Regions from separate parts of the Serratia ficaria genome, predicted to be linked through region 1. Evidence: predicted binding sites of a transcription regulator. Region 1 holds the regulator's gene; each other region holds the start of a gene.

Region 1 (7,306 bases):
TGATTTCCCGCTCGCTCGGCGTGCCGCCGCTGATTATCGGCATGACCATCGTCGGCATCGGCACCTCGCTGCCGGAGCTGATCGTCTCGACCACCGCCGCGCTGAACGGGCAAATAGACATGGCCGTGGGGAACGTATTGGGTTCCAACATCGCCAATATTTTATTGATCCTCGGGGTCGCCGCGCTGATCCATCCGCTGGCGGCGCGTTCGGAAGTGCTGCGCCGCGAACTGCCGCTGATGTTGGCGGTCACAGTATTGTGCGGTTTCGTGCTGATGGACGGCACCCTGAGCCGGCTGGACGGCGTGCTGCTGCTGGCCGCCGCCGCCGGGTTCATTCTGCTGATGCTGAAAATCGCCCGGCTGGCGCAGCGCGAAGGCAGCGACAGCCTGACCGTCGAGCAGCTAGCCGAACTGCCGCAGGACAGCAGCAACACCGTGGCGGTGCTGTGGCTGGTGCTGGCGTTCATCATTCTGCCGCTGTCGTCCAAAATGGTGGTCGATAACGCCACGGTGATCGCGCACTACTTCGGCATCAGCGAACTGGTGGTCGGGCTGACCGTCATCGCCATCGGCACCAGCCTGCCCGAACTGGCCACCACCATCGCCGGCGCACTAAAGGGCGAGGATGATATGGCGATTGGTAATATCATCGGCTCCAATATTTTCAACACGGTGATCGTGCTGGGCGTCCCCGCCCTGCTGTCGCCGGGCAGCGTTGACGCCGCCGCGTTCCAGCGCGATTACTGGGTGATGCTGGCGGTCAGCATTCTGCTCAGCGCCCTGTGCATCGGCCGCAAGCATCGCATCGGCCATCTGGCGGGCGCTCTGTTATTATGTGGCTTTATTGCGTATCTTGCGGTGCTGTTCTTTAACCCTTTCAATACTTTCGGCTAAACCGACGGGAATGAGCATGTCGAACATACAGTTGCAACCTGGCTTCGATTTTCAACAGGCCGGCAAAGAAGTGCTCCAGATCGAGCGCGAAGGGCTGGCTCAGCTCGACGGCCATATCGATGCGAACTTTACCCGCGCCTGCGAAGCCATCGCCGCCTGCGGCGGCAAAGTGGTGGTGATGGGCATGGGCAAGTCCGGCCACATCGGCTGCAAGATCGCCGCCACCTTCGCCAGCACCGGTACCCCCTCATTCTTCGTTCACCCGGCGGAAGCCAGCCACGGCGATCTCGGCATGGTCACCGCGCAGGACATCGTGCTCGCCATTTCCAACTCCGGCGAGTCCAATGAGATCCAGGCGCTGATCCCGGTGCTGAAACGCCAGCAGATCCCGCTTATCTGCATGACCAACAACCCGGAAAGCTCGCTGGGCAAGGCGGCGGATATCCACCTGTGCATCAAGGTGCCGCAGGAGGCCTGCCCGCTGGGTCTGGCGCCGACCACCAGCACCACCGCCACGCTGGTGATGGGCGATGCGCTGGCCGTGGCGTTGCTGAAAGCGCGCGGCTTCACCCCGGAAGATTTCGCGCTGTCGCATCCGGGCGGCGCGCTCGGCCGCCGGCTGCTGCTGCGGGTGAGCGACATCATGCACGGCGGCGATGAAATCCCGCACGTCAGCGCCGACGCTTCGCTGCGCGACGCGCTGCTGGAAATCACCCGCAAAAATCTGGGCATGACGGTCATCTGCAACGATCTGATGAAAATCGCCGGCATCTTCACCGACGGCGACCTGCGCCGGGTGTTCGATATGGGCATCAATCTCAACGACGCCAAGATCGCCGACGTCATGACGCTCGGCGGCGTGCGGGTGCGCCCGAGCATGCTGGCGGTCGACGCGCTGAACCTGATGCAGCAACGCCACATCACCGCGCTGCTGGTTGCCGATGGCGACCAGTTGCTGGGTGTGGTACATATGCATGACATGCTGCGCGCCGGCGTCGTTTAATTAAGGAATAGAACGGAATGAGTACGGTAGAAACCTGCTACGGGCCGGTAGAGCAAGACGTGATGGCGCGTGCCGGTAAAATCCGCCTGCTGATTTGCGACGTCGACGGCGTGCTGTCCGACGGCCTGATTTTCATGGGCAACAACGGCGAAGAGTTAAAAGCCTTCAACGTGCGCGACGGCTACGGCATCCGCTGCCTGAAGACCTCGGACATCGAGGTGGCGATCATCACCGGCCGCTCAGCCAGGCTGCTGGAAGACCGGGCGAAGACCCTCGGCATCACCCATCTGTATCAGGGGCAGTCCGATAAGCTTTTGGCCTTCCGCGAACTGTTGGATACACTGTCGCTGACGGCGGATCAGGTGGCCTACATCGGCGACGATCTGATCGACTGGCCGGTGATGGCGCAGGTGGGTCTGGCGGTCGCGGTGGCGGACGCGCATCCATTGCTGACGCCGCGGGCCCATTACGTTACCCGCATTGCCGGCGGCCGCGGCGCGGTGCGCGAACTGTGCGACATTATTCTTTTGGCTCAGAATAAGCTGGAGGACGCCAAAGGGCTGTCGATATGAGCAAAACCAAACTTTGGATCACCATCCTGCTGGCGGTGATCGCGCTGGCGTTGATCGGTTGGAACATGACGGATTTCAGCGATGACAGCGTTCCGGCGCCGATCAACGATCGGTCGCCGACGTATCAGAGCCAGCATACGGTCACCGTGGTGTACAATCCGGCCGGCAAGCTGAGCTACAAGCTGGTGGCGGAAGACGTGAACTATTACACCGCAGACGAGCTGAGCTGGTTTACCCAACCGGTGATGACGCTGTTTGATGAAAATGCGGTGGCGACCTGGTCAGTGCGCGCCGATCGCGCCAAACTGACTAAAGACCGCATGCTGTATCTTTACGGCCACGTCGAGGTGAACAGCCTGACCACCACCTCGCAGCTGGAAAAAATTAAAACGGACAATGCTCAGGTGAACCTGGTGACCCAGGACGTGTCCTCCGATGACGAAGTCACGCTCTACGGGACGAACTTCACCTCTAACGGCATGAAAATGCGTGGGAACCTGCGGGCCAAGACCGCCGAGCTGATTGATAAGGTTAAGACCAACTATGAAATTCAGAACCAAAAAACCACTCCGTAATCTGTTGATCGGCAGCTTAGTTTTGGCCGCCAGCGCCCCGGCACTGGCGCTGAAATCCGACTCTAACCAACCGGTTAGCATCGACTCGCTGAAGCAATCGCTGGACATGCAAAGCAACGTCAGCACCTTTACCGACAACGTGGTGATCAAGCAGGGCACCATCGACATTCGCGCGGACAAGGTGGTGGTCACCCGGCCGGGCGGGGATCAGAATAAAACCTATATTGAAGCCTTCGGCAACCCGGTAACCTTCTACCAGATGCAGGACAGCGGCAAGCCGGTGAAAGGCCACGCGCAGAAAGTGCGCTACGACGTGGCGACGCAGCTGGTGACCCTGACGGGCAACGCCTATCTGGAACAGCTCGACAGCAACGTGAAAGGCGACCGCATCACCTATCTGGTGCAACAGCAGCAAATGCAGGCGTTCAGCGATAAAGGCAAACGCGTGACTACGGTTCTGGTACCGTCGCAGTTGCAAGACAAAAACGGGCAAAAGAAGAGTAACTAATCACTTATGGCTACACTCATCGCAGAAAACCTGGCGAAAGCCTACAAGGGCCGCAAAGTCGTTGAAGACGTCAGCCTGAAAGTGAAATCCGGCGAGATCGTCGGCCTGCTGGGGCCGAACGGCGCCGGCAAAACCACCACCTTTTACATGGTGGTCGGCATCGTTCAGCGCGACGCCGGGCGCATCGTGATCGACGAAGAAGACATTAGCCTGTTGCCGCTGCACGCTCGTGCGCGCCGCGGTATCGGCTATCTGCCGCAGGAAGCGTCGATCTTCCGCCGCCTGAGCGTGTATGACAACCTGATGGCGGTGCTGGAGATCCGCGACGATCTGTCCAGCGAACAGCGCGAAGACCGCGCCAAAGAGCTGATGGAAGAGTTTCACATCACCCACCTGCGCGACAGCCTGGGCCAGGCGCTGTCCGGCGGTGAACGCCGCCGCGTCGAGATCGCCCGCGCGCTGGCGGCCAACCCGAAATTCATCCTGCTGGATGAACCCTTCGCCGGGGTTGACCCGATTTCCGTTATCGACATCAAGAAAATCATCGAGCACCTGCGTGACAGCGGCCTGGGCGTGCTGATCACCGACCACAACGTGCGCGAAACGCTGGACGTGTGTGAACGCGCCTACATCGTCAGCCAGGGCAAACTGATTGCCCACGGCACGCCGGATGCTATTCTGGCCGATGAGCAGGTGAAACGCGTTTATCTGGGCGAAGAATTCCGCCTCTGAGTGCCAGCGCGTCCTGAAGGACGACGGTTAACGGAAGTAGACAGAAGATTATGAAGCAAGGTTTGCAACTCAGGCTCAGCCAACAGCTGGCCATGACCCCGCAGCTCCAGCAGGCCATTCGCCTGCTGCAGTTGTCCACGCTTGAGCTTCAGCAAGAGATACAGCTGGCGTTAGAGAGCAACCCCCTGCTTGAGCAAACCGATCTGCACGACGAAATCGACGCCAAAGAGGCCACCGACACCGAAGGCCTGGATACCCGCGAGGCGCTGGAACAGAAGGACATGCCCGAAGAGCTGCCGCTGGACGCCACCTGGGACGAAATCTACACCGCCGGCACGCCGTCGGGCACCGGCACCGATTACAGCGATGACGAACTGCCGGTGTATCAGGGCGAAACCACCCAGACGCTGCAGGATTATCTGATGTGGCAGGTGGACCTGACGCCGTTCTCCGATACCGACGCCGCCATCGCCACTTCGATCGTCGATGCGGTCGACGACACCGGCTACCTCACCGTGCCGCTGGAAGACATTCTCGAGAGCATGGGTGACGAGAATGTGACCATGGACGAGGTCGAGGCGGTACTGAAGCGCGTGCAGCGTTTTGATCCGGTCGGCGTCGCCGCGCGCGATCTGCGCGACTGCCTGCTGGTGCAGCTTTCCCAATACGCCAAAGACACGCCGTATCTGGCCGAGGCGCGGCTGATCATCAGCGAGCATCTGGATCTGCTGGCCAATCACGACTTTCGCAGCCTGATGCGATCAACCCGGCTAAAAGAAGATACACTGAAAGAAGCGATGCTGCTGATTCAGTCGCTCGACCCGCGCCCGGGGCAGTCGATCAACACCGGCGAGTCGGAATACGTCATTCCGGACGTGCTGGTGCGCAAAGCGCAGGATAAATGGACGGTTGAGCTCAACGCCGACAGCATTCCCCGTCTGAAGATCAATCAGCAGTACGCCGCGTTGGGCAACAGCGCGCGCAGCGAAGCCGACGGCCAGTTTATCCGCAGCAACCTGCAGGAAGCCAAATGGCTGATTAAAAGCCTGGAAAGCCGCAACGAGACCCTGTTGAAGGTCACCCGCTGCATCGTCAGCCAGCAGCAGGCTTTCTTTGAACAGGGCGAAGAATTTATGAAACCCATGGTGCTGGCGGATATCGCCCAGGCCGTGGAGATGCATGAATCGACAATTTCGCGCGTCACCACGCAGAAGTTTCTGCACAGTCCGCGCGGTATTTTCGAATTAAAATATTTCTTCTCCAGCCATGTGAACACCGACAGCGGCGGCGAAGCCTCCTCGACGGCGATCCGGGCGTTGGTGAAGAAATTGATTGCGGCGGAAAACCCCGCCAAACCGCTCAGCGACAGCAAGCTGGCCACCCTGCTTTCCGATCAGGGGATCATCGTGGCGCGGCGCACCGTCGCCAAGTACCGAGAGTCTTTGTCCATCCCGCCGTCGAACCAGCGTAAACAGTTGGTTTGACCTCTATTGAGAAGGAAGACACTATGCAGCTCAACATTACCGGACACCACATCGAAATCACCGATCCGTTGCGCGAGTTCGTGAATAACAAGTTCGCCAAACTCGAACAGTATTTTGATCGCATCAATCAGGTGTATGTTGTTTTAAGTGTGGAAAAAGTGCAGCAAATTGCGGAAGCAACGGTGCACGTGAATGGAGGCGAGTTGCACGCCACCTCGGAAGACGAGAATATGTATGCCGCAATTGACACGCTGATCGACAAACTGGCGCGCCAATTGAACAAACATAAAGACAAATTGAAGCAACACTGACACTCTGACCCTCTTTCCGTCAGGGGCGCTGCTTAACCGCGGCCTCAGCTATCGGCGCGTTACCTGCATGGGTAACGCGCCGAACGGTAATCAGGGTTAAAACAGGCGAAAGCCCTCTTTTCAGGCGCCATTGGCGTAGACAGTTTGGTTGCAGCCCGGAACGTGCCCGCAAGTCCCTGAGGGGTTCGCGCACCGCCCGGAGCCGGAATGGCCAGTAAAATAGCCTGATAAGCATGGCTTTAAGTGAAGATGAGATGAACAACGAATATATGCAACTCAGCTCGGTGTTAAACATCGAGTGCACCAGAAGCTCGGTACACTGCACCAGCAAGAAACGGGCTTTGGAAATTATCAGCGAACTGGCGGCCACTCAGCTCAACCTGCCTTCGCAGGTGGTGTTTGACGCGGTTCTCACCCGGGAGCGCATGGGCAGCACCGGTATCGGCAACGGTATCGCCATTCCCCATGGAAAACTGGAAGAGGACACACTGCGGGCCGTTGGCGTGTTTATCCGTCTCGACCAACCTATCGCCTTCGACGCCATCGACAACCAGCCGGTCGATCTGCTGTTCGCCCTGCTGGTGCCGGCCGATCAGTGCAAGACCCATTTGCATACCCTGTCGCTGGTCGCCAAGCGCCTGGCCGACAAAACCGTATGCCGCCGCCTGCGCGCGGCGCAGAGTGACGAAGAGCTTTACCAAATCATCACCGAGTAACGCCCGGCTGACGTGACTTCCAGCCAGGATAGCGATACTGTTTCACCATGATGGATCCCGGCTTAGGCCGGGATAATAAAGAGTCTAACGGCGGCGACCAACGCCGCCGAGTTGCCAGGGGGAGTTGCCACATGGTGCTGATGATTGTCAGCGGCCGTTCCGGTTCAGGGAAATCCGTCGCCTTGCGGGCGCTGGAAGACATGGGTTTTTACTGCGTTGATAACCTGCCCGTGGTGCTGCTGCCGCAGCTTGCCAATACGCTGGCGGAACGCAACAGCTCCGCCGCGGTGAGCATCGACGTGCGCAACATGCCGGAATCGCCGGAAGTGTTCGAGTACGCGATGACCCAGCTGCCCGAGAGTTTTTCGCCGCAGCTGCTGTTCCTCGACGCCGACCGCAATACGCTGATCCGCCGCTACAGTGATACCCGCCGCCTGCATCCGCTCTCCAGCAAGAACCTGTCGCTGGAAAGCGCGATCGATGAAGAAAGCGATCTGCTCGAACCGCTG
Region 2 (7,306 bases), 1.2 Mb from region 1:
TCGACCAGGCCAAGACCGAAGTGGTGCTGCGCGACAACGTCAAGGGCTACCGGCAGGGGCTGAACGCCGACATGGTCTACTACGATCGCGTCAGCAAATAAGCGCCGGCCAATCGATTGCGAAAGCGCAAAAATCGACGTTTTAGCGCTTGCAGTGGCGAAAAGCGCGAGTATAATGCGCGACAATTTGCCAGGAGAAAGCATGAAAAACGACGTTTGTTTTGTTAGCCACAACCGACAAAACCGACTGCCAATCGGCGGCCAGCTGCCGTTGTTTCTCCTGTTGCCAAACCGATCGTTTCAAGCCCCTCGTTGAGGGGCTTTTTTTTGCCTTAAGAATATCGAAAAGAAGTCCCGCGCCACGGGCACGCGTCGAGGAGAGTGAAAAATGGCCAACCCGCTGTATCACAAACATATCATCTCTATTAACGATCTCAGCCGCGAGGATCTGGAGCTGGTGCTGCGCACCGCCGCCAGCCTGAAGGCGCACCCGCAGCCGGAGCTGTTGAAACACAAGGTGATCGCCAGCTGCTTCTTCGAAGCCTCGACCCGTACCCGCCTGTCGTTCGAAACCTCGATGCACCGCCTGGGCGCCTCGGTGGTGGGCTTCGCCGACGGCAGCAACACCTCGCTGGGCAAGAAAGGCGAAACTCTGGCCGACACCATCTCGGTGATCGGCACCTACGTCGACGCCATCGTGATGCGTCACCCGCAGGAGGGCGCGGCGCGCATGGCGTCCGAGTTTTCCGGCGGCATTCCGGTGCTCAACGCCGGCGACGGCGCCAACCAGCACCCGACCCAGACCCTGCTGGACCTGTTCACCATTCAGGAAACCCAGGGCCGCCTGAACAACATCAACATCGCCATGGTGGGCGACCTGAAATACGGCCGCACCGTGCACTCGCTGACCCAGGCGCTGGCCAAGTTCGAAGGCAACCGCTTCTACTTTATCGCCCCGCCAGCGCTGGCGATGCCGACCTATATCCTGAAGATGCTGGAAGAAAAAGGCATCGAATACAGCCTGCACGGCAGCATCGAAGAGGTGGTGCCGGAGCTGGATATTCTCTACATGACCCGGGTGCAGAAAGAGCGTCTCGACCCTTCCGAATACGCCAACGTGAAGGCGCAGTTCGTCCTGCGCGCCGCGGATCTGGCCGGCGCGCGCGACAACCTGAAGGTGCTGCACCCGCTGCCGCGCATCGACGAGATCACCACGGACGTGGACACCACGCCGTACGCCCACTACTTCCAACAGGCGGGCAACGGCATCTTCGCCCGCCAGGCGCTGCTGGCGCTGGTATTAACCGCAGATTTGGCTCTTTAAGGGGGGAACCGTCATGACTCACGATAACAAACTGCAGGTCGAAGCGATCAAATGCGGTACGGTGATTGACCATATTCCGGCGCAGGTAGGCTTCAAGCTGCTGACGCTGTTCAAGCTGACCGCCACCGATCAGCGCATCACCATCGGCCTGAACCTGCCCTCCAACGAGCTGGGCCGCAAAGACCTGATCAAGATCGAGAACACCTTCCTGACCGAGCAGCAGGCCAACCAGCTGGCGATGTACGCGCCGAAGGCCACGGTAAACCGCATCGACAACTACGAGGTGGTGCGCAAGCTGACCCTCAGCCTGCCGGACCATATCGACGGCGTGCTGACCTGCCCGAACGGCAACTGCATCAGCCGCAGCGAGCCGGTGGCCTCGAGCTTCAGCGTTAAATCGCGCGACGGCGACGTGCACCTGAAGTGCCGCTACTGCGAGAAAGAGTTCGAGCATCAGGTGGTGCTGCAGGCGGATTGAAATCTGCTCATTTACCGGGGCGGCGCTGTTAATCCGTGCGTCACTCCCTATAATGGAATGCCGTAGAGAACGCATGTATTCGTCCCCTACGGTGATCGCACGCAGCCAACAACGCTGCGGTTTGAAAGACAAATGGCATACCCAAAATAATTGGAGTTGCATCAAGGCGGCAAGGGAGCGCATCCCGATGAGCTTACTGGAGTAAGTGATTCGGGTAAGTGAGCGCAGCCAACACAGAGGCAGCTTCAAGTATGACGGGTATATATAGGAGAAAAAATGTCACGTAACATCAGCACTGAACTCGCCCCGGCAGCCATTGGTCCTTACGTGCAGGGCGTTGATCTGGGCAGCATGATCATCACTTCCGGCCAGATCCCGGTCGATCCGAAAACCGGCGCAGTTGCCGACGACGTCACCGCTCAGGCACGCCAGTCGCTGGAAAACGTGAAGGCGATCGTCGAAGCCGCCGGCCTGAAAGTGGCCGACATCGTGAAAACCACGGTGTTCGTCAAAGACCTGAACGACTTCGCCACCGTCAACGCCGCATACGAAGCCTTCTTCAGCGAGCACAGCGCGCCGTTCCCGGCCCGTTCCTGCGTCGAAGTGGCCCGTCTGCCGAAAGACGTGAAGATCGAGATCGAAGCCATCGCCGTTCGTCGTTAATCCACGATAGCGCACAACGGTCAGCCCCGGCTGGCCGTTTTCATTTGCCGACGCTGAACCATCAACGACCATCCACGCCCCCATTCGCCCCGTTTCAAGGCATCCCCACCCGGCCTTGCACCCAAAGCGTGCTTTTTGCCGCCTGAAACGCGCCATTTCCGCCCCTTTCTCACCTTGGCACATTTTATGCTCGATTGATTGACAGCCTGCAATGTCGACGAGGTGACGATGCTGAATATCAATCTGTCCGCTTCACCGTTTTTTGATGAGATGCTTCTGGCTGAGGGGAAACACCGGGGCCATTACGCAGCTTACTGGCATTGGCTGCAGCAGGCCGACCACCAGGCCGTGCAACGCAAGCGGGAAGAGGCCGCGCTGCTGTTTCACCGGGTGGGCATTACCTTTAACGTCTATGGCGAAGACGACGGCGCCGAGCGGCTGATCCCGTTCGACAGCGTGCCGCGCATCATCCCGGCCGCCGAATGGGCGATGCTCGATCGCGGCATTCGCCAGCGCGTGCAGGCGCTGAACGCCTTCCTGCACGATATCTACCACCAGCAGCACATTCTGAAAGCCGGCATCATTCCGGCGGAGCAGGTGCTGGCCAACGATCAATATCAGCCCTGCATGCAGGGCGTCGATCTGCACCGCAATATCTATGCGCATATCGTCGGCGTGGACATGGTGCGCAACAGCGACGGCCAGTACTACGTGCTGGAGGACAACCTGCGCACCCCGTCCGGGGTTTCCTACATGCTGGAAAACCGCAAAATGATGATGCGGCTGTACCCCGAGCTGTTCGCCCGGCAGCGCATCGCGCCGGTGGAGCGCTACCCCTCGCACCTGCTGCAGACCCTGCGCGAAAGCTCGCCGAAAAACGATCCGACCGTGGTGGTGCTGACGCCCGGCCGCTTCAACAGCGCCTACTTCGAGCACAGCTTCCTGGCGCAGCAGATGGGGGTGGAGCTGGTGGAAAGCGCCGACCTGTTCGTCAAGGACGGCGCGGTGTTTATGCGCACCACCGCCGGGCCGTGCAAGGTCGACGTGATCTACCGCCGGGTGGACGACGCCTTCCTCGATCCGCTGGCGTTCCGCCCGGATTCGATGCTCGGCGTGCCGGGGCTGCTGTCGGTGTACCGCGCCGGCAACGTGGTGCTGGCCAACGCCATCGGCACCGGGGTGGCCGACGACAAGTCGATCTACCCCTATGTGCCGGACATGGTGCGTTTCTATCTGCAGGAAGAGCCGATCCTCAACAACGTGCCGACCTGGCAGTGCCGGCACCCGAACGAGCTGTCGTACGTGCTGGCCAACCTGGAGCAGATGGTGGTGAAAGAGGTGCACGGCGCCGGCGGCTACGGCATGCTGATCGGCCCGGCGGCCAGCAAGGACGAGATCGCCACCTTCCGCGCGCTGCTGCAGGCCCGGCCGCAGAACTACATCGCGCAAAACACCCTGGCGCTCTCCACCTGCCCGACCTTCGTCAACGACGGCCTGGCGCCGCGCCATATCGACCTGCGGCCGTTCGCCCTGAGCGGCGCGGAGATCCGCCTGGTGCCCGGCGGCCTGACCCGGGTGGCGCTGGCGGAAGGTTCGCTGGTGGTGAACTCGTCGCAGGGCGGCGGCACCAAGGACACCTGGGTATTGGAGGACGACGCATGCTGAGCCGCACCGCCAGTGAACTCTATTGGATGGCCCGCTATCTGGAGCGGGCGGAAAGCATCGCCCGGGTGCTCGACGTTACCAACAAGCTGTCGATGATGCCGATCCGCGACGGCGGCGATCGGGATCTGCAGGTGCCGCTCGATCTTACCGGCACCGGCCAGCTGTACGCCGCCGCCTACCCCGAGCTGACGATGGCCAACCTGGTGAGTTTCTTCGCCCTAGACAGCCGCAACCACAGCAGCATCTACAGCTGCCTGCAGATGGGCTGGAACAACGCCCACGCGGTGCGCGGCAGCCTGTCTTCCGAAGTCTGGGAGAGCATCAACGCCACCTGGATCGAGATGAAGCTGATCCGCCGCCAGGGCATCGGTTCGGTCGGCGCCGACGCCTTCTTCGACTGGGTGAAGGAGCGCTCGCACCTGTTCCGCGGCGCGATGTTCGGCACCCTGCTGCGCAGCGACGCCATGTGCTTTATTCGCCTCGGCACCCTGCTGGAGCGGGCCGACGGCACCGCCCGCCTGCTGGGGGTGAAGAACGCGCTGATGGACGGCGACGGCGACCCGGTGCGCGAATACTACCGCATGGACACGCTGCTGCGGGCGGTGAGCGCGCGCGAAGCCTATCACAGCATCTACAAGCAGCAGCTGAGCCGGGAAACCATCGCCGAGCTGATGATCCTGCGCAACGAGATCCCGCGCTCGCTGCTGGCCTGCGTCGGCGACATGGTGCAGCAGTTGGAGCAGATCGGCGGCGACAGCGCCAATCGGCCGCGCCGCCTGGCGCACACCCTGCACGCCGAGCTGCGCTTCAGCAGCATGAAGGATCTGAACCGGATCGGCCTGAACGACTGGCTGGACGCCTTCCTCGGGCAGGTCAGCGGCATTGCCGAAAGCATTCACCACACCTATCTGGAGGCGCAATGAAACTGAACATTGAGCACAGCACCCATTACCGCTACGCGCAGCAGGTGCAGCGCAGCACCCAATACCTGCGGCTGACGCCGCAGAATTCCCGGCACCAGCGCATTCTCTCCTGGCAGCTGACGCTGCCGGAGCACGCGGTGCGCACCACCGACGCCTTCGGCAACGTGCTGCACGTGCTGACGCTCGACGAGCCGCATCAGGCGATCACCATTCAGGCGCAGGGGGTGGTGGAAATCGAAGACGACGTCGACGATCTGGCGCTGGGCCATCTGTCGCCGCTGGTGTTCCTGCGCTACAGCCCGCTGACCCAGCCCGACGCCGCCATCCAGGCCTTCGCCCTGCGCTACCACCAGCCGCAGGCGGTGCTGGCCGGGTTGGAACGGCTGATGGGCGAGCTGCTGCTGAAAATGCCCTACAGCCCGGGCGCCACCCAGGTGACCGACAGCGCCGTCGACGCCTTCGCCACCGGCAGCGGGGTCTGCCAGGATCATACCCACGTATTTCTGGCCTGCTGCCGCAGCCTGAACATTCCGGCGCGCTACGTCAGCGGCTATCTGTACAGCGAAGACTCCACCCACGTCGCCACCCACGCCTGGGCGGAGGCCTGGGTGGAAGACCGCTGGCACAGCTTCGACATTACCAACAACACCCGCCTGCCGAATCAGCACCTCAAACTGGCGGTGGGCATCGATTACCTGGACGCCTGCCCGGTGCGCGGCATGCGGCTGGGCGGCGGCTGCGAGGACATGCGCACCGTCGCCGCGGTGCAGATGATGCCGGCCGGCCAGTAGCCGCTTGCCGCCGGCGCAAGTTTCGGGCACGCTGGCGTTTGGCGGCGTGCCAGTCTTGTATCGAGGAATTGTGGTATGACCTATTGTGTGGCCATGCGCTTGTCGTCCGGGCTGGTCTTTGCTTCCGATTCGCGCACCAACGCCGGGGTGGACCATATCTCCACCTTCCGCAAACTGCACGTGTTCCAGCAGGACGGCGAACGCACGCTGGTGCTGCAGAGCGCCGGCAATCTGGCGACCACCCAGAGCATCATCAGCCTGCTGCTGCGCCGCAGCCAGGACGCCGAGCGCCCCAGCCTGCTCAACGCGCCCAGCCTGTACGAAGCCGCCAGCCTGGTGGGCGAAACGGTGCGCGAAGTGATCCAGCGCGACAGCGAGGCGCAGCAGAGCGGCAGCACCACCGACTTCAGCTGCAACCTGCTGCTCGGCGGCCAGATCCGCGGCGAAGAGATGCGGCTGTTCCATATCTACCCGCAGGGCAACTTTATCGAAGCCACCCGCGACACCCCCTACTTCCAGATCGGCGAAAGCAAATACGGCAAGCCGATCATCGACCGGGTGCTGAACTACGACACCCCGCTGGAGCAGGCGATGCAGTGCGCGCTGATCTCGCTGGATTCGACCCTGCGCAGCAACCTGTCGGTCGGCCTGCCGCTCGACGTGATGATCTACCCGCGCGGCAGCTTCAGCAGCGCCCAGCAATACCGCATCACCGAAGATCACCCGCACTTCAGCGCCATCCGCAAAGGCTGGGGCGAAGGGCTGGTCAGCATTTTCAAACAGCTGCCGCCGCTGGCGCTTTAAGGGCTCGGCCTGCCGCGCCCCGCCACGGTTATTCCGCCCGCAGGCCGCGCAGCAGCGCCTCCAGCGGATACACCGCCGCGATCACCACCTCGTCGCGCACCTGCGCCGCCGCATCCAGCTGCCGCTGTGCCTGTTCGGCCTCGGCGCCGCTCAGCGGTTTGCCCTGCCGGTAGCGCTCCAGCAGCATCAGCCCCAGCGTCGACAGCGCGCCGACGTCCTGCGCCACCGGCGCCAACGCCTGCATCACCCGGTTGCCGGCGATCGACGTTTTTGCCGGCGCGCCGTTCAGCTGCCAGCGCAGCAGGCGTTCGCGCAGCGCCTGCGCCGCCGCCCGGTTGTTCTTGTCCCGCAACAGCGCCGCCACCTGCTGCCCCATCTCGCGCACCGCGTTGCTTTCCGGCGGCAGGGCGTCGGCGAAGCGATTGAGCGGCTCGAACTGATGATAATTGCCCGCCTTGAACTTCAGGTGCTGGCGGGTGTAGTACTGCGCCGGCTCCAGCGCCTCGGCCAGGATCTGCAGCGGCGCGATCTCCACGCTGTTGGCCAGCCGGGTGAACTCGCGCGCGGTTTCGGCGTGCTGCTGCAGGCCGACCGACACCACCGACCAGGCGTCGATCGCCGCCAGCCGCCGGTACATGTTGCTTTCGTCGGTGACGTCT
Region 3 (7,306 bases), 1.8 Mb from region 1:
CGGCGGCATGGCTCTCAGCCAACGCGGCGCGCTGCTGGCGCAGGTGGCGATGCCGATCGCCGGCATGCTGTCCGACCTGCCCGCCGCTGAACTGGCGCAGCAATTTAAAAACCTGCGTGAACTCAGCGCGCAGGTTGCCGACTGGGAACCGCCCTACCGCGTTTTCAAGGCGATAGAGGGCACCTGCCTGGCATGCAACGCCGGGCCGCACCTGACCGATCTCGGCCTGACCGACGGCGCGACGCGCCAGATTGTCGAGCCGCTGATCGCCTGCTGGGAAACGCCGGCACAACCATAATCATAAGACTGCACGGGGAGATGCCGACGAAATGGCGGATAATTCAGTAAATGCTCCAACAGCGGGGAGCTGGCTGCAGCGGCGTTTTCAACTGCGCGCGCGGCAAAGCAGTGTCAGAACCGAATGCCTGGCCGGGGTAACCGGCTTTCTGGCCGCCGCTTATCTGCTGGTGGTTATTCCCGGCCTGCTGGCGGTAGGCGGCATGGACAAGGGCGCGGCGACCACCGGCACCATTCTGGTGTTTGTGGTCGGCACGCTGCTGATGGCGTTTTACGGCAACCTGCCGTTCATCGTCGGGCCCGGCATCGGCGGTTCGGTGCTGGTCGGGGTGACGCTGGCGGGCAGCGAGGGCGTCAGCTGGCAAATTGGTCTTGGCATCGCCTGCTGGTCCGGCATTTTGTTCTTTGCGCTGACCCGGCTCGGGCTGCGCGAGGTGGTGACCCGCTCGGTGCCGCAGTCGATCAAGCTGGGGCTGACCGCGTCGATCGGGCTGTTCGTGGCGATGCTCGGCTTCCGCAACGCCGGCCTGGTGCTGGCCAACGCCAGGTCGAACGCGCTGATGCTGGGGGACTTCACCGCCCCCGGCGCGCTGATCGCCCTGTGCGGCCTGTTCCTGGCGATCGCGCTGCAGGCCCGGCGCATACCGGGCGCTATCCTGTGGGCAATTCTGTTCGCCACGCTGGTCGGCATTCCGTTCGGCGTTACCCGCCTGCCGGACAGCCCGATCGCGATGCCGCATTCGCTGGCGCCGGTGCTCGGCCAGGTCGATATGATCGGCGCGCTGAATATCGTCTTTTTGCCCTACCTGTTTGTGTTTTTCGCCTCGGAATTTTTCTCCACCATGGGCACCACCCTGGCGGTGGGCGGCGAAGCCGGGCTGTTGGACGAACACGGCAATATGCCGCACATCAACCGGCCCTTTATGGTGGATTCCATCGCCGCGGCGCTTGGCCCCTGGGTCGGCATTCCCGCCGCCACCGCGCTGATCGAATCTTCCGCGGCGGCCGAAGCCGGCGGCAAAACCGGCCTGACGGCGTTAGCGGCGGCGATGATGTTCCTGCTGATGCTGCTGTTTACCCCGATAGCCCTGATGATCCCGAAAGAGGCCACCGCGCCGGCGTTGATCCTGATCGGCCTGAACATGTTCAGCGGGCTGCGCAAGGTCGATTTGGCCAGCTTCACCGACGGGCTGCCGGTATTGATGATGGTGATGATCACGTTGATCGCCAACAGTTTCGGTACAGGTATCGCCGGCGGGTTGCTGTTCTATATCGTCATCAAGGCGATCGCCGGCAAATGGCGGGAAGTGCCGTTTGGGCTCTATCTGCTGGCAATACCGCTGGTCTATTACTTCGCCACGCTGGTAAGGCACTGATCGATGTGCGGCGCCGGGCATGGTGCGCCCCGATAGCCAGTGGCCGATTGACGGTTCGACAGGAAAAACGGGGGAAAAATGACGGGGCCGAAATTGGTGGAGGCCCTGCCAGCTACATCCCGGCACACACGTCACCTGCTGCGGCTGCTTCCTTCCGGATCTGACCGAGTTCACAAGTTAGTGTTGCGGGAGAACCAACAGGGCCCCCATTGACGGCTTCTGTACTTCGAAGCGGGGGGCATTATCGGCGATGGCCCGCCAAATAGCAAGCCAGCCCGGTCCAACCGCTGTTTTCTTACCCACCTCGCCTGTGGCACACTCTCTGGCTGGGGTTTTATTCGCGCAGGAAGAGAGAAATGGAACCAGAAGACGCCTCCTTCAGCCAACGCGTATTTCACGTGGTGGCCGCCATTCCTTACGGCAAAGTCACGACCTATGGCGAAGTGGCGCAGCTGGCGGGTTCGCCGCGCGCCGCGCGCCAGGTCGGCGGCGTATTGCGGCGTTTGCCCGAAGGCAGCACCCTGCCCTGGCACCGGGTGATTAATCGCCATGGGCAAATCTCGCAGCAGGGTGAAGACTTTCAGCGCCAGCGGCAGGCGCTGCTGGCGGAGGGGATCATTTTCGGGCCGCACAGCACGGTGGACCTTCAGCGGTACGGCTGGCGCGGATAAAACAAAACAGCCTTTGGCCGAAGCGCAAAGGCTGTTGATATCAGGCTCGTTCAGGAAAGCGACGTTACGGCATCGCCGTCGGCGTCGTCTGAACCGGCACGCCCTGTACCGGAACCAGCAGCAGGTCGGCACGGGTGCCGTTGCGGTTGATCACTTCCTGGATGGTATCGGTGATAAAGATCATTTGGCCATTCACCGTCACCGCCGCACTCAGAATGATGCGCGCGTTCGGCTGAATATCGGCCGGGTTATACGGCAGCACAAAGTTGAACGGCGCCTGGGTACCTTCGGTGCGCACCGCGCGCTGGGCGATGACTTTCGATGGCGCATCCGCCAGCGAGGCGTCAGAGAGGGTGACCGTCAGTACGGCATCCGGCGGCAGCGCAATGCGCTGGCGAATGTTCACCGAACCAGTCACCGCCGGCCCCTGGATCTGCGTTTGCGCCGCCGCCGGATTTCCCGCCGCCGGGGTAGGCACATCCGCACTCTTTTGGGCACAACCCGCCAGCGTGATCGTCAATGCTGCTGCTCCACCTACGATTTGCCAGAGTTTCATGGATCGGTCTCCTTTTTATTATCAACATGTTGGTGGCTTTCACCGCCTCACTCAATAAACTTAGCACAAAATACTGAGAAATCCATTTTGCTCCGCCTATTAATCACTTCCGCCGCTGATAATGCTCACTATTAAGACAATTTTAGCGCCCCTATAACGCAAGATGTTGACGTCATGCCGTGATATTCCGCACACTGCGCAAAATCATTATTAGAAAGGTAATAACTTTATGAGCCAGGCATTGCAAAACCTCCTCGATCTGCTGGATCTGGAGAAAATCGAAGAAGGGCTGTTCCGCGGCCAAAGCGAAGATCTGGGTCTGCGCCAGGTGTTCGGCGGCCAGGTCGTGGGCCAGGCGCTGTACGCCGCCAAACAAACCGTGCCGGCGGAACGCAACGTCCACTCGTTTCACAGTTACTTCCTGCGCCCGGGCGACAGCAGCAAGCCTATCGTGTATGACGTGGAAACCCTGCGCGACGGCAACAGCTTCAGCGCCCGCCGCGTCAGCGCCATCCAGCACGGCAAGCCGATCTTCTACATGACCGCCTCCTTCCAGAGCCCGGAAGCCGGTTTTGAGCACCAGAACCGCATGCCGGACGTGCCGCCGCCGGAAGGCTTGATGTCGGAATCGGAAATCGCCCAGAAGCTGGCGCATATGCTGCCGGAAAAGGTGCGCGATAAGTTTATCGGCCAAAAGCCGCTGGAAATGCGGCCGGTGAAGTTTCACAACCCGCTGAAAGGCAGCGTTGAGGAACCGCATCGCTACGTCTGGTTCCGCGCCAACGGCAGCATGCCGGAAGATCAGCACATTCATCAGTATCTGCTGGGCTACGCCTCCGATTTCAACTTCCTGCCGACGGCGCTGCAGCCGCACGGCGTCGGTTTTCTTGAGCCGGGCATGCAGGTGGCCACCATCGATCACTCGATGTGGTTCCACCGCCCGTTCCGCCTGGATGACTGGCTGCTGTACGCGGTAGAAAGCTCCTCCGCCTCCGGCGCGCGCGGCTTCGTGCGTGGCCAAATCTACAGCCGCGACGGCGTGCTGGTCGCCACCACGGTGCAGGAAGGGGTGATCCGCCAACGCGACGCTTGAGCCAATAAAAAGGGCGATGTCGCCATCGCCCTTTTTGCATCATCATTATTTTATTATTGGTTAGCGCACTGCCCTTCTTCAGGCCTTATTGGTTGTAGGCGCTCTCGCCGTGGCTGTTGACGTCCAGGCCTTCGCGCTCCTGCTCTTCCGGCACGCGCAGCCCGACGATGGCCCCGGCGACCTTGAAGGCGATAAAGGCGGCGACGCCCGACCACACCAGGGTGATCACCACGCTCAGCAACTGCACCCAAACCTGGTGGCCCATGGTCACGCCTTCCGCGTAGCCGGTGCCGCCCAGTGAAGAGGCGGTGAACACGCCGGTCAGCAGGCAGCCGACGATGCCGCACACGCCATGCACGCCGAACACGTCGCAGGTGTCGTCCACCTTCAGCCATTTCTTCAGCGTCACCACGCCCCACAGGCCGGCAATGCCGCCCACCAGGCCGATGATCAGCGCCCCGCCGACGCCGACGGTGCCGGCGGCCGGCGTTACCGCAACCAGCCCGGCGATGCAGCCGGAGCAGGCGCCCAGCAGCGAAGGCTTACCGCGCACGATCCACTCGGCGAAGGTCCAGGAGAGGATGGCGCCCGCGGTGGCAACCACGGTGTTCAGGAATGCCAACGCCGCAATGCCGTTCGCCGCGCTGGCGGAGCCGGCGTTGAAGCCGAACCAGCCGATATACAGGATCGACGCGCCGGTAAACACCATCGGCAGGTTGTGCGGTTTGAACGCTTCCTTGCCGAAACCGGCACGTTTGCCCAACAGGTACGCGCCGATCAGGCCCGCGCTGGCGGCGTTGATGTGCACCACGGTGCCGCCGGCGAAGTCCAGCGCGCCGTCGGCCGCCAGGAAACCGCCGCCCCATACCATATGCGCAATCGGCAGGTAAGAAATGGTGAACCAGATGGCCGCGAAGATCACCACCGCCGAGAAGCGGATGCGTTCGGCGAAGCCGCCCACCACCAGCGCCACGGTAATGCAGGCGAAGGAGCATTGGAACGCGACGTGGATCATCTGGTTAAAGGTGCCGGTCAGGCTGTCGATGCCGATGCCTTTCAGCATCGCCGTCTGGAAACCGCCGAAGAAGGCGTTGCCCTCGCTGAAGGCCAGGCTGTAGCCGTACAGCACCCACAGCACGCACACCAGCGCGAAGGTGACGGTGACCTGGGTCAGCATCGACAGCACGTTCTTGGAACGCAGCAAACCGCCGTAAAACAACGCGACGCCGGGCAGCGTCATAAACAGCACCAAAGCGGTGCAGATCATCATGAACGCGTTGTCAGCCTTGTCTGCGACCGCCGGAGCGGCCAGGGCCAAAGAAGGAACCATGGTTACCGTACTCAGGCCCAACATGGATAAAAGTTTTTTCATTATCAATCCATCCCCATTACTTAACTGAGCCTGTGATTACAGTGCTGCTTCGTCGGTTTCGCCGGTGCGAATACGAATGACACGTTGCAATTCGGCAACGAAAATTTTGCCATCACCGATTTTGCCGGTGTAGGCAGCTTTGCTAATGACATCAACCACTTCATCCAGCTGGTCGTCGGCAATAGCGATATCGATTTTGACTTTCGGTAAGAAGTTGACGCTGTATTCAGCCCCGCGATAGAGCTCTGCGTGCCCCTTCTGGCGACCAAAGCCTTTCACTTCGGTTACGGTCAGCCCCTGAATACCGACAGAGGATAGGGCTTCACGCACGTCCTCCAGCTTGAATGGTTTTATCACCACGGTCACCAGCTTCATATTGCCCCTCCACGAATTAAGCCCAAACTCACCCCTGGTACTGGTTCTTATAAAGCAAAGGCTATGCCACAAATGATTTTGCATGCGGATTCAGCCAATTAACGGCAAGGAGAGCGAACACCGGGCCGCCGCCTGGTCTGCGATGCGGCCCGCAGCAACTTATCGGTCAAATATTGCGCACTATTTTGGTGCGCGACGCGTCGAAAAAGTGCAGAAGAAGGGATTTGAAAAGGATCGCTGCCTGTTTATGGTGCGCGAAGGGAAAGACAGGGGCCAGATGATGGCCCCTGAGGATCAGGCGGGCTGGCTTTCTTCGCGGGTCGCCGCCGCCAGCTCTTCGCCCACCAGCTGCAGCTGGTACATTTGGTAGTAACGGCCCTGCTGCGCCAGCAGCTGCTGATGGTTGCCCTGCTCCACCGCCTGACCGCGGTGCAGCACCAGAATCGAATCGGCGTCGACGATGGTCGACAGGCGGTGAGCGATCACCACCAGCGTGGTGTGTTCGCGGATCAGGCGCAGCGCGCGCTGAATAGCCTGTTCGGTCCCCGAGTCGATATTGGCGGTGGCCTCGTCGAGGATCAGGATCTGCGGCGCCTGCACCAGCACGCGCGCCAGCGCCAGCAGCTGCTTCTGGCCGACCGACAGGTTATTGCCCTGCTCGCCCAGACGGGTGTGGATGCCCTGCGGGAAGCCGCGCACCAGCTCCGCCAGCTGCACCGTCTCCAGCGCCCGCCACACCGCCTCTTCCGCGATGTTGCGCCCCAGCGTCACGTTGGCCAGCACCGACTCGGCGATCACCACCGGATCCTGCTGCACCATCGCCACGCCCTGGCGCAGCGTGCGGTGCGACAGGCCGGACAGCGGGCGACCGTCGAGGCGCACCTCACCCTCGCTGACCGGGTAATAGCCCATCAGCAAATTGGCCAGCGTGCTCTTGCCGCTGCCGGTATGGCCGACCAGCGCCACAAAGCCGCGCGAAGGCACCGACAGCGAAATATGCTGCAGCACCTTTTTGTCCGCCCGATAGGCGAAGCTCAGGTTTTCGATGTCGATGCGGCCGCTGGCCAACGGACGATCGTCGGCGCCATAGCTTTGCTGGCTGCGATCCATCAGCTCGAAGATGCGCTCACCGGCCACCACCGCCTGCTGCAGGATCGATTGTTGCGAGGTCAGTTCGATCAGCGGTTCGTTCAGACGGCCCAGATAGTTGATAAAGGCATACAGCACGCCGACGCCGATCACCCCTTCGCCGCTGAAGCCGAACAGCATCAGCAGGCCGCACAACACCAGCGCCGAAAACAGGCTGAGCAGCGGCCGCAGCAGGAAACCGTCGAGGCGCAGGGTCTGCATGCGCGCGGTGTAATGCGAACGGCTGGCGGCGCTCATGCGTTCGCCGAAGCGGATCTGCTGGCGGAACTGCTGGATCACGCCCATGCCGTTGATCACTTCGTTGAAGCCGTCGTTGATGTCCGCCAGGTAGCTGCGCACCCGACGCACGATCGGCGTGCTGTAGTACTGATAGATGCCCATCACCACAAACACCGCCGGGAAGATGCAGATAGCCAC

The links. Region 1 encodes sigma-54, which starts transcription at its own class of promoters, with help from an activator protein. Its sites were predicted from a motif close to GTTGGCACANNTTTCGCTNT; they were not measured.
Region 2: CKW09_RS02830 (circularly permuted type 2 ATP-grasp protein) is a predicted target of sigma-54. The motif match lies at 2,638-2,657, and genes of this name have one in related genera.
Region 3: glnK (P-II family nitrogen regulator) is a predicted target of sigma-54. The motif match lies at 5,792-5,811, and genes of this name have one in related genera.

The regions. Positions count from the first base shown of each region.
Region 1 is NZ_LT906479.1:4,618,275-4,625,580, forward strand. Features, by position in the region: gene CKW09_RS21645 (calcium/sodium antiporter) at 1-896, shown strand, start outside; gene kdsD (arabinose-5-phosphate isomerase KdsD) at 913-1,899, shown strand; gene kdsC (3-deoxy-manno-octulosonate-8-phosphatase KdsC) at 1,917-2,471, shown strand; gene lptC (LPS export ABC transporter periplasmic protein LptC) at 2,468-3,046, shown strand; gene lptA (lipopolysaccharide ABC transporter substrate-binding protein LptA) at 3,015-3,554, shown strand; gene lptB (LPS export ABC transporter ATP-binding protein) at 3,561-4,286, shown strand; gene rpoN (RNA polymerase factor sigma-54) at 4,337-5,770, shown strand; gene hpf (ribosome hibernation promoting factor) at 5,794-6,081, shown strand; gene ptsN (PTS IIA-like nitrogen regulatory protein PtsN) at 6,336-6,797, shown strand; gene rapZ (RNase adapter RapZ) at 6,929-7,306, shown strand, end outside.
Region 2 is NZ_LT906479.1:606,776-614,081, reverse strand. Features, by position in the region: gene CKW09_RS02850 (ABC transporter substrate-binding protein) at 1-101, shown strand, start outside; gene pyrB (aspartate carbamoyltransferase) at 388-1,323, shown strand; gene pyrI (aspartate carbamoyltransferase regulatory subunit) at 1,337-1,801, shown strand; gene ridA (2-iminobutanoate/2-iminopropanoate deaminase) at 2,078-2,464, shown strand; gene CKW09_RS02830 (circularly permuted type 2 ATP-grasp protein) at 2,693-4,129, shown strand; gene CKW09_RS02825 (alpha-E domain-containing protein) at 4,123-5,052, shown strand; gene CKW09_RS02820 (transglutaminase family protein) at 5,049-5,843, shown strand; gene CKW09_RS02815 (proteasome-type protease) at 5,919-6,647, shown strand; gene CKW09_RS02810 (beta-N-acetylhexosaminidase) at 6,676-7,306, opposite strand, start outside.
Region 3 is NZ_LT906479.1:1,208,564-1,215,869, reverse strand. Features, by position in the region: gene CKW09_RS05695 (adenine deaminase) at 1-298, shown strand, start outside; gene CKW09_RS05690 (NCS2 family permease) at 330-1,673, shown strand; RNA gene ffs (signal recognition particle sRNA small type) at 1,777-1,873, opposite strand; gene CKW09_RS05680 (MGMT family protein) at 2,030-2,344, shown strand; gene CKW09_RS05675 (YbaY family lipoprotein) at 2,409-2,900, opposite strand; gene tesB (acyl-CoA thioesterase II) at 3,130-3,993, shown strand; gene amtB (ammonium transporter AmtB) at 4,079-5,365, opposite strand; gene glnK (P-II family nitrogen regulator) at 5,402-5,740, opposite strand; gene smdB (multidrug efflux ABC transporter permease/ATP-binding subunit SmdB) at 6,035-7,306, opposite strand, start outside.